3 regions of the Mesorhizobium sp. M0293 genome follow, and region 2 is predicted to be linked to each of the others. Evidence: predicted binding sites of a transcription regulator. Region 2 holds the regulator's gene; each other region holds the start of a gene.
What was found. Region 2 encodes PhoB, which activates phosphate uptake and scavenging genes when phosphate is short. Its sites were predicted from a motif close to TGTCATNNANCTGTCAT; they were not measured.

Region 1 (3,276 bases), on a different contig from region 2:
CCGGCCCGGTCAGCGCCTCTTTCAAGCAAAGACAGGACAGCGCCAACTGCGACAGCGCCGTCTGGCCGAACATTCCAATGGTCTGCTACCCGGACTAAGGCGGCGCTTTACCCCCGCCCGTCTCGCCAGCTTCGCTTTGCGAAGCCGGCGAAAAGTGCGTTTACGCCGACCGCACCGGGTCGAGCGTCACCTTGTAGAGTTCATTGTCGTCGCGATCCATCAGCCGCACGGTCATCTGCTCGCTGGCGCCTGAAATATCGACCAGCCCGAAGAATTGCAGGCCCGCCGATGGCGGCAGGTTCTGACCCTGTTCGGCAGTCGGCGCCTTGATGAACTTCAGTTCCGGCCCGAAGGTCATGTCGAAATCGTTGGGGCCGAACGTGCCGGCATGGATCGGGCCCGACACGAATTCCCAGAACGGATTGAAATCCTGGAACTGAGCCTTGTCCGGGTTGTAGTGGTGAGCGGCCGTGTAATGCACGTCGGCGGTTAGCCAGACGGTGTTGCTGATGCCGGCATTCTTGATGAAGCGCAGCAGGTCGGCGATCTCAAATTCGCGTCCCTTTGGCAAGCCATTATCGCCATTGCTGACTGCCTCGGCGCCAACTTTCTTGGCGCCGTCGTCCCAGACGACCAGGCCGAGCGGCATGTCGGCAGCGATGATTTTCCAGGTCGCCTTCGAATTTGCCAGTTCGCGCTTCAGCCATTTCGTCTGCTGTTCGCCGAGAATGCGCGATTGCGGCGTCATCTCATCCTGCATGTCCGGACCATTGGGGCCGCGATAGGACCGCATGTCGAGGAAGAACACGTCGAGCAGCGGCCCGTAGGCGATCTTGCGATAGACGCGGCCGGGCTCGGACGGTTCGTAGCGGATCGTCGTCATTTCATGGAAGGCGCGCGCCGCACGGGCCGCCAGCACGTGGATGGATTTCTCCGTGTAGCGATTGTCGGCGCTGAGATCCTTCGAATCCGACCAATTGTTGAGCACTTCGTGGTCGTCCCACTGGTAGAAGGTCGGGCAGATGGCACTCAGGCCGAGCACGTTCCTGTCCATCATGTTGTATTTCCACTGGTCCCGGTACTCGTCCAATGTCTCGGCGACCTTGCGCTTGCCGTCGATCAGCACGACGTTCTTCCACTTGCCGCCGCCGGGCAGGTCGACCTCGTCCTTCATGGCGCCGTCGGCGTAGATGGTGTCGCCTGAATGCAGGAAGAAGTCGGGCGTATGCTTGCCGATCGTGGCGTAGGTCTTCATGCCGGTCTCGTCGATGCCCCAGCCCTGGCCGGCGGTGTCGCCCGACCAGGCAAATCGGATGTCGCGCTTCGAGGCCGGCGCCGTCCTGAAGCGGCCGATGATCGGCTCGGAAACGGCGTTGATGTCGGCGAGATCGGCTGATGTCATGCGGTAGAAGATGTCCTGATCGGAAGCGAGGTCGGTAAGCAGCCGCTTGACGGTGTAGTCGCTGGCCGGCGACGTATCGAGCGGCGCCAGGCGCGTCGCATTGGCGAAATTCTCCGTCGACGACACTTCGAACATGACGCGCGACGGGCGGTCGGTGCGCGTCCACACCATGCCGCTAGTGGCGTCGACATCGCCCGACTGGACGCCATGGGTGAAGGCTGGCCGCTGATTGGCGCGCGAATAGTATGGCAGCGCCAAGCTCGAGACCCCGGCCAGGCCAACGGCGCTGGCGGACGTGACGAAGGCGCGGCGGGTCATCGAGAGCTTGTTCATGGCTGTCTCCTGGGTGGCTTGAACGGTGCCACCAAGGTCCAGCGTCAATGTTTCAGGCGCATCTCGGGATGATGAAGGTTTGATAACAGTGAACAGGGTGATCTCCCCCCTTGAGGGGGAGATGTCGCCGAAGGCGACAGAGGGGTCGCCTCGCATGGAGCGCCGACCTCCATCTGCACCAGGAGGCCGAGCCCGGTCGGACCGACCTCCTCTGGCCGCTTCGCGGCCATCTCCCTCTCAAGGGGGGAGATTAGCGCTCCGCCGTCGCAGCTACGCCGCCTGCGGCTCCGGATCGAAAGCCGGCCGGCTGGTGTTGATCAGCAGCGAGATACAGGCGGCGGCAATCGCCGTCATGCCGGCAATCAGGAAGGCCAGTTCGTAATTGCCCTGCAACTCGCGCATGGTGCCGCCGAAAGCGGCGGCGGTGGCCGCGCCGATCTGGTGACCGGCGACGATCCAGCCGAACACGATCGGTCCGCTGCGGTCGCCGAACGCCTCATTGGCGAGCCTCAGCGTCGGCGGCACGGTGGCGATCCAGTCGAGGCCGTAGAGCACGGCGAAGATGATCAGGCTGGTCGCCGAGAAGCCGGAATAGGGCAGATAGATCAGCGACAGGCCGCGAATGCCGTAATAGACGCCAAGCAGCTTGCGCGGATCGTAGCGGTCGGTGAGCCAGCCCGACAGCGTCGTACCGATCAGGTCGAAAATGCCCATCATCGACAGCAGGCCGGCGGCCTGAACCTCGCCGATGCCCATGTCGCCGCAGAAGGCGATCAGATGGGTACCGACCAGACCGTTGGTGGTGAAGCCGCAGACGAAGAAGGTGGCGAACAGGTACCAGAACACCCTTGTGCCGGCGGCACGGCGCAGCGTGTTGAGCGTATGCGCGAGGAAATTGCCTTGCGACGCAGGCGATGTCGGCGGCACGTCGTCGGCCTCGGCGCCGTAGCGCACCATGCCGATCGAAGCCGGACGCTCCGGCACCAGCAGCCAGACCAGCGGTATCAGAGCCGCGGTGGCGATCGCGACCGCTATGACGACCGGCTGCCAGCCACCGGACTGCGCCAGAGCAGCGATCATCGGCAGGAACACCAGCATGCCAGAGGCGCTTGAGGCCGACATCAATCCCATGACAAGGCCGCGATTGGTCTTGAACCAGCGATTGACGATGGTGGCGCCGAGCACGCTGGCGACAGCGCCGGAACCAATGCCCGAGAACACGCCCCAGGTGATGAACAGATGCCAGGGCTTGGTCATCAGCAGGCTGAGCGCGGTTGAGCCCGACATCACCACCAGCGAGGCGAGCAGCGTGCGACGCAGCCCGACGCGCTCCATCAGGGCTGCGGCAAATGGACCGGTGAGACCGTAGAGCAGGATGCCGACACCGGCGGCCAGCGAGATGACGTCGCGCCGCCAGCCGAAACTGTTCTCCAGCGGCAGCATCATGACCGCGGGCGCGGACCGCAGGCCGGCCGCGACCAGCAGGCAGAGGAAGATGACGCCAACCACGACGAAGGCGTAGCGCTGGCCAAAGGGACGGG
Region 2 (3,276 bases):
TTGCCGGAGCGCAGCGTCACCGCTTTCATCGGGCCTTCGGGCTGCGGGAAGTCGACGCTGCTGCGCGTCTTCAACCGCATCTACGAGCTCTATCCCAAGCAGACCGCCGAAGGTCAGGTGCTGCTCGACGGCCAGAACGTTCTCGACCGCTCGCAGGATCTCAACCTTTTGCGGACCAAGATCGGCATGGTGTTCCAGAAACCGACACCATTTCCGATGTCGATCTATGAAAACATCGCTTTCGGCGTCAGGCTCTATGAGAAGCTCAGCAAGTCCGAGATGGACGGTCGCGTCGAGCAGGCGCTGAAGCGGGCAGCACTCTGGACCGAGGTCAAGGACAAGCTCAACGCCAGCGGCCTCAGCCTCTCCGGCGGCCAGCAGCAGCGGCTCTGCATCGCCCGTACCGTGGCGGTGAAGCCGGAAGTCATCCTGCTCGACGAGCCGGCCTCGGCGCTCGATCCGCTGTCGACCGCCAAGATCGAGGAGCTGATCGACGAGTTGCAAGCCGACTACACGATCGTCATCGTCACCCACAACATGCAGCAGGCGGCGCGCGTGTCGAAGCAGACGGCCTTCATGTATCTGGGCGAGCTGGTCGAGTTCGACCGCACCGAGAAGATCTTCACGTCGCCCCGCGAGAAGCGCACGCAGGATTATATCACCGGCCGATTCGGCTGAGTTCAGGCATACGAGGGACAGGATCATGAGCGAACACACAGTCGCTTCTTTCGACGAGGATCTCGGTCAGATCAGCAGGCTCATCAGCGACATGGGCGATCTCGCCAGCTCGATGGTCGGCGGTGCGACCAAGGCGCTTTTGAATTCCGACAACGCGCTGGCACAGCGTGTCGTCTCCGACGACGCCATCATGGATGCGCGTCAGCGCGAGCTCGACGATCGCGCCATCACGTTGATCGCCAAGCGGCAGCCGATGGCCGACGATCTGCGCCATGTCGTCGGTTCGATCCGCATGGCCGGCGATCTCGAACGCATCGGCGACCTTGCCAAAAACATCGCCAAGCGCGTCGGCACTGTCGGCCTCAGCGTTACGCCGCGCGACCTTTCGCACTCGATCGATGGAATGGCGCAACTGGTGTTGATCCAGGTGCAGGGCGTCATCGAGGAATATGCTGCCCGCGACGCCGAGGCGTTGGCAAAACTACGCGCCGACGACGAGCGCATCGATGTCAAGTACACGTCGGTGTTCCGCGAACTGCTGACCTACATGATGGAAGATCCCCGCAACATCACGGCGTGCACGCATCTGTTGTTCTGCGCCAAGAACCTCGAGCGCATCGGCGACCACGTGACCAACATCGCCGAAAATGCCTATTATGTTTTGACCGGTACGCAGCTGCCCGCCAATCGTCCGAAGCAGGACGAGACGGCAATGTCCGCGCCGGCGGCATGATGACAGGGGTGACCAGCCGATGATCGCGCCACGCATCATGGTGGTGGAGGACGAGGAGCCGCTAGGCGTGCTGCTCCGCTATAATCTGGAGTCCGAAGGTTACCAGGTCGAGGTGGTGACGCGCGGCGACGAGGCCGAGATCCGGCTGCAGGAGAACGTTCCCGACCTTCTGGTGCTCGACTGGATGGTGCCGGCGGTTTCCGGCATCGAACTCTGCCGGCGCCTGCGAATGCGTTCCGAGACCGAGCGGCTGCCGATCATCATGCTGACCGCGCGCGGCGAGGAGAGCGACCGCGTGCGCGGCCTCTCGACCGGCGCCGACGATTATCTGGTCAAGCCGTTCTCGACACCGGAGTTCATGGCCAGGGTCAAGGCGCTGTTGCGCCGCGCCAAGCCGGAAGTGCTGTCCAGCGTGCTCAAGGTCGGCGACATCGTGCTCGATCGTGAATCGCACCGGGTCTATCGCAAGAAGAGCGAGATTCGGCTCGGACCGACCGAATTCCGCCTGCTCGAATTCATGATGCGCCATCCCGGCCGCGTGTTCTCGCGCAGCCAGCTGCTCGACAATGTCTGGGGCGAGACGATCTACATCGACGAGCGCACGGTCGACGTGCATGTCGGCCGACTGCGCAAGGCGGTCAACAATGGCCGCATGCCCGATGTCATCCGGACCATTCGTGGGGCAGGCTACGCGATTAGGGAAGACTAAAGCGCGTCGCGGTTGAACGGATTCAGGCGACGCGCTTTAGGTGTTTGTTTTTTATGCATGTCGTTTTCCCAAAACCGAGGTCGCTTTTGGGCGACATGCATTAGGTGCCTGTTCCGTCCCGATAGATCGTGACCAGGAAAACTCGATTAGCAGGCGGTCGCCAACGGCCGCGAAGGCTGGAATGTTGCATTCGTCTCATCGATGGGGAGCGAGCACGTGACGCCAGGAGCGGTCATCCCCATCAGTTTTCGAATGACCGCATTTGGGCTAAAGCGACAGGCAGCTTCTGGCGTTCTCCGATCTCCCAAACTCTCTATGTGCCCCGGCTGGCGGCAGGAAGCACGGCCAGCGACACGCATTAGTCGGTCACATCGCCATCTTGCCCGCAGACTCCGACCAACAAGCCGCGCACTCAAGAATTAATTTGAGTTAATTTATATATAGGATGTGTATTTTGCATAAATACACAATTTTATTAAATTTACTTCAACCTACAGCAGGTTCTCTGCTCTTTATTCATTGTGTGTACTCCGAATATTCAATACGATCTCGGATCGAATGACGATTCCGTGGAACGATCTCGTTCTTTGCAACGTTGCTTTGAAAGCGGTCGCCGGACTTTGCGCCGAATGATTTGACCAGGTCGGACACCATGAGGAAGGATTTCTGATGAGCACGGTCTTAAACGCCAAAGGCATCCCCCTTCCCTACACCGGCGCTTCCACTCATTGGTTCTCGGCCACCGGGTCCGGGCCAGAACTGCATGGCACCTCCGGCAACGACTCCTTCTGGGGAGACACCGGCGTCAATGTCACGATCTACGGTGGCGCCGGCGACGACTACTATCACCTCTATTCCACCAACAATAAGGTGGTTGAAGATCCCGGGGCAGGGATCGACACGATCGACACATGGATGAGCTACAAGCTCCCCGACAATTTCGAGAACCTCGTCGTTACCGGCGCCAATCGATATGCGTTCGGAAATGCGTTGGACAACATCATCAAGGGCGGATCGGGTCATCAGACGCTGGATGGCGGCAAGGGAAATGATGTCCTGATCGGTGGTGACGGCGCCGATACTTTCGCCATCTCCAAAGGAAATGGAAGTGATCTTATCTTCGATTTCGGTGCGACCGATGCGGTCCGCCTTAACG
Region 3 (3,276 bases), on a different contig from region 2:
TTGCTGTAGATTGGCCCAATGAAAGATTACGAACACCCCTTCTTCCGGCCTTTGTGGCGGCGTGTCGCCGTCGTCGCGGTCTGCATCATCTGGTCGATCATCGAGTTCGCCACAGGCACGCCGTTCTGGGGCGTCATCGCGCTTGGTTTCGCCGGCTACGCCGTCTGGCAATTTTTCTACCTCTACAAGCCGGTCGATGAGACCAAGGCCGAGGCCGAACCGAAGGAGTGACTGATCCCATGCGTTGGCGATTAGCTTGCGGCGCTTCTCGCTTCGTCATCCTGGGGCGGAGCAAGGAGCGAAGCGACGCAGCGCAGACCCCGGGATCCATGCCGCGACATCAAAACAGCCGCCGCGGTGCAGTATTCCGTCCCGCTGCGCTCTTGGACTGAGGTTACGGCATGGATCCTAGGGTCTTCGCGACGGAGCTTCGCTCCTGCTTCGCCCTAGGATGACGAAGTTGGGAGACTTCGGCCAATTCTCGAAGATTTGCGATAGGAGAGACAAAAATGTCGAAGCTGCTCGTCAAAGCCAATAAAGGCCATGGCCGGGTCGCCCATGTGACACCGCAAATCGCCGGCTGGACCTATGTCGGTTTCGACCTGCACCGACTGAAGCCCGGCGAGAGCGCGTCCGGAAAAACCGATGATCGCGAAGTCTGCCTGGTGTTCGTCACCGGCAAGGGCACGGCGTCCGCCGGCGGCAAGGATCTGGGCCTGCTTGGCGAGCGCATGTCGCCCTTCGAGGGCAAGCCGTGGTCGGTCTATGTGCCTGAAGGATCGGACTGGTCGGTGACGGCGGACACCGAACTGGAACTCGCGGTCTGCTCGGCGCCGGGCCTTGGCGGCGGTCTGCCGGTGCGGGTGATCACACCGGACGATCTCGGCCAGGAGGTGCGCGGCAAGGGCACCAACACGCGCTACGTCACCAACATATTGCCGGAGGGCAAGCCGGCCGATTCGCTGCTGGTGGTCGAGGTCATCACGCCCGGCGGCCATACGTCGAGCTATCCGCCGCACAAGCATGACCAGGACAATCTGCCCGACGAATCCTATCTCGAGGAAACCTACTATCACCGGCTCAACCCGCCGCAGGGCTTTGCCTTTCAGCGCGTCTACACCGACGCCGACAAGAATGGCCATCGCGCGCTCGACGAAGCGATGGCGATCGAGGATGGCGATGTCGTCCTGGTGCCCAAGGGCTATCATCCCTGCGCCGCCTGCCACGGCTACGATCTCTATTATCTCAACGTGATGGCCGGACCGAAGCGGACGTGGAAATTCCACAATGCGCCCGAGCACGAATGGCTGATGAAAGCCTGACAGGCCATTCTTGAAGACCCGGGGACTGGTCCAGCACGAAAAAATCGTCGGCTAATGACCCGGCCGCACCGTTTTGTTATCGGAAACGCTGCAAAGCTTCGTCAATCCGTCATGGAAATCACCTATGGCAGCGGAGCTGACAAGGACCTTCCATGCGCTACGCCATCTATTTCACCCCCCGGCAGGACGAGCCACTGGCGCGGATCGCTGCCAACTGGCTCGGCCGCGACCCGTTTGGCGCGGCGACAAGGCCGGTCGAGGCGGTGGCCGACCTGTCGGCGGCGGAAGTCGCTTTCCATACCGCTTCGGCGCGCCGCTATGGTTTCCACGCGACGCTGAAAGCCCCTTTCCGCCTGGCCGCCAGCGAGACGGAAGCCTCGCTGCGCACGGCCCTCGACCATTTCGCCGAGGCGACGGCGGTGGTGACCATCCCGCGCCTCGTCGTCAGCCAGATCGACAGCTTCTTCGCATTGGTGCCGGAAGGGCCGCTGCCTCTTCTCAACCGCTTCGCCGATGACGTGGTGCGCGATTTCGATCGCTTTCGCGCCCCGCTGACCGAATCCGAGATTGAGCGGCGCAGCCCGGATTCGCTGAAGCCAGCCGAGTTCCGCAATCTCTGCCAATGGGGCTACCCCTATGTCTTCGAAACCTTTCGCTTCCACATGACGCTGTCCGGCCGTGCGGCGTCACAGGAAAGCCCTCGTCTTCGACTAGCAATCGACAGCCTGTTTGCGCAGGTGCTGCAACAGCCGGTGCTGGTGGATGCGCTGACGCTGTTCGTCGAAACCGAACCGGGCGCACCGTTCATGGTGCTCTCGCATCACGCGCTCGGGCGCCGCCCGGCCAGAAAAACCGCCTGAACAACCAAGGACTGCCTGAAATGACCGCCGAAACTGTTCTCCACAACGCCCGCATCGTTCTTGCCGACGAGATCGTCGAGGGTTCGCTGGTGCTGCGCGACGGCTTTATCGCCGGTATCGATGCCGGCACCAGCCAAGCCAGCGGGAGCGTGGCCGGCGAGGATATGGGTGGCGACTACATCATTCCCGGGCTGGTCGAACTCCACACAGACCATCTCGAAGGCCACTACGCGCCACGGCCCAAGGTGCGCTGGAACCCCATCGCCGCCGTGCTCGCCCATGACGCGCAAGTGGCGACAGCCGGCATCACCACCGTGCTCGACGCCTTGCGAGTCGGCATGGACGAGGATGCCGACCTGACGTCGACCGACATCCGCAAGCTGGCCGATGCGATCGAGGACAGCGTGCAGCAGGATCGTCTGCGGGCCGACCATTTCATCCATCTGCGCTGCGAGGTTTCGGCGCCGGATTGCCTCAAGGCTTTCGCTAATTTCGACGGCGACGAGCGGGTCAAGCTGGCATCGCTGATGGATCATGCGCCCGGCCAGCGCCAGTTCGTCAACCTCGAAACCTATGCCTATTATTACCAGCGCAAGCTGAAGCTGACCGATCGCGACTTCAAACTGTTCTGCGAAAAGCGGATGGGGGAATCGGCGCGCAATTCCGTGCCGAACCGGGCAGTGATCGCCGCCGCCTGCCACGAGCGCGGGATCGTGCTGGCCAGCCATGACGACGCCACCCTTGGCCATGTCGGCGAAGCGATCGAACAGGGCGTGCGCGTCGCGGAGTTCCCGACCACGGAAGAAGCCGCCAGGGCTTCGAAAGAGGCCGGGCTCGGCGTGCTGATGGGTGCGCCCAACGTCATGCGCGGCGCCTCGCATTCGGGCAATGTCTCGGCCCGCACGCTGGCCAGCGACGGCCTGCTCGACATCCTGTCGTCCGACTACATTCCCTTCAGCCTGATCCAGTCGGCGTTCTTCCTCGGCGACGTCGTCGACGGCATTTCACTGCCGCAGGCGGTCGCCATGGTCTCAAAAAACCCGGCCGAGGCGATTGGCCTAACCGACCGCGGCGTCATCGAGCAGGGCCGCCGC

Region 1: the regulator PhoB is predicted to act here: its motif matches at 1,807-1,823, upstream of NKJ06_RS06780 (alkaline phosphatase D family protein).
Region 3: the regulator PhoB is predicted to act here: its motif matches at 1,419-1,435, upstream of NKJ06_RS09250 (DUF1045 domain-containing protein).

What each region holds. Positions count from the first base shown of each region.
Region 1 covers NZ_JAMYSA010000011.1:3,337-6,612, reverse strand. Annotated here, with positions in the region: gene NKJ06_RS06785 (hypothetical protein) at 1-98, shown strand, start outside; gene NKJ06_RS06780 (alkaline phosphatase D family protein) at 161-1,735, opposite strand; gene NKJ06_RS06775 (MFS transporter) at 2,006-3,276, opposite strand, start outside.
Region 2 covers NZ_JAMYSA010000024.1:56,995-60,270, reverse strand. Annotated here, with positions in the region: gene pstB (phosphate ABC transporter ATP-binding protein PstB) at 1-678, shown strand, start outside; gene phoU (phosphate signaling complex protein PhoU) at 704-1,411, shown strand; gene phoB (phosphate regulon transcriptional regulator PhoB) at 1,431-2,120, shown strand; gene eglC (endo-1,3-1,4-beta-glycanase EglC) at 2,790-3,276, shown strand, end outside.
Region 3 covers NZ_JAMYSA010000017.1:19,274-22,549, forward strand. Annotated here, with positions in the region: gene NKJ06_RS09240 (DUF3329 domain-containing protein) at 19-231, shown strand; gene iolB (5-deoxy-glucuronate isomerase) at 510-1,322, shown strand; gene NKJ06_RS09250 (DUF1045 domain-containing protein) at 1,475-2,182, shown strand; gene NKJ06_RS09255 (alpha-D-ribose 1-methylphosphonate 5-triphosphate diphosphatase) at 2,203-3,276, shown strand, end outside.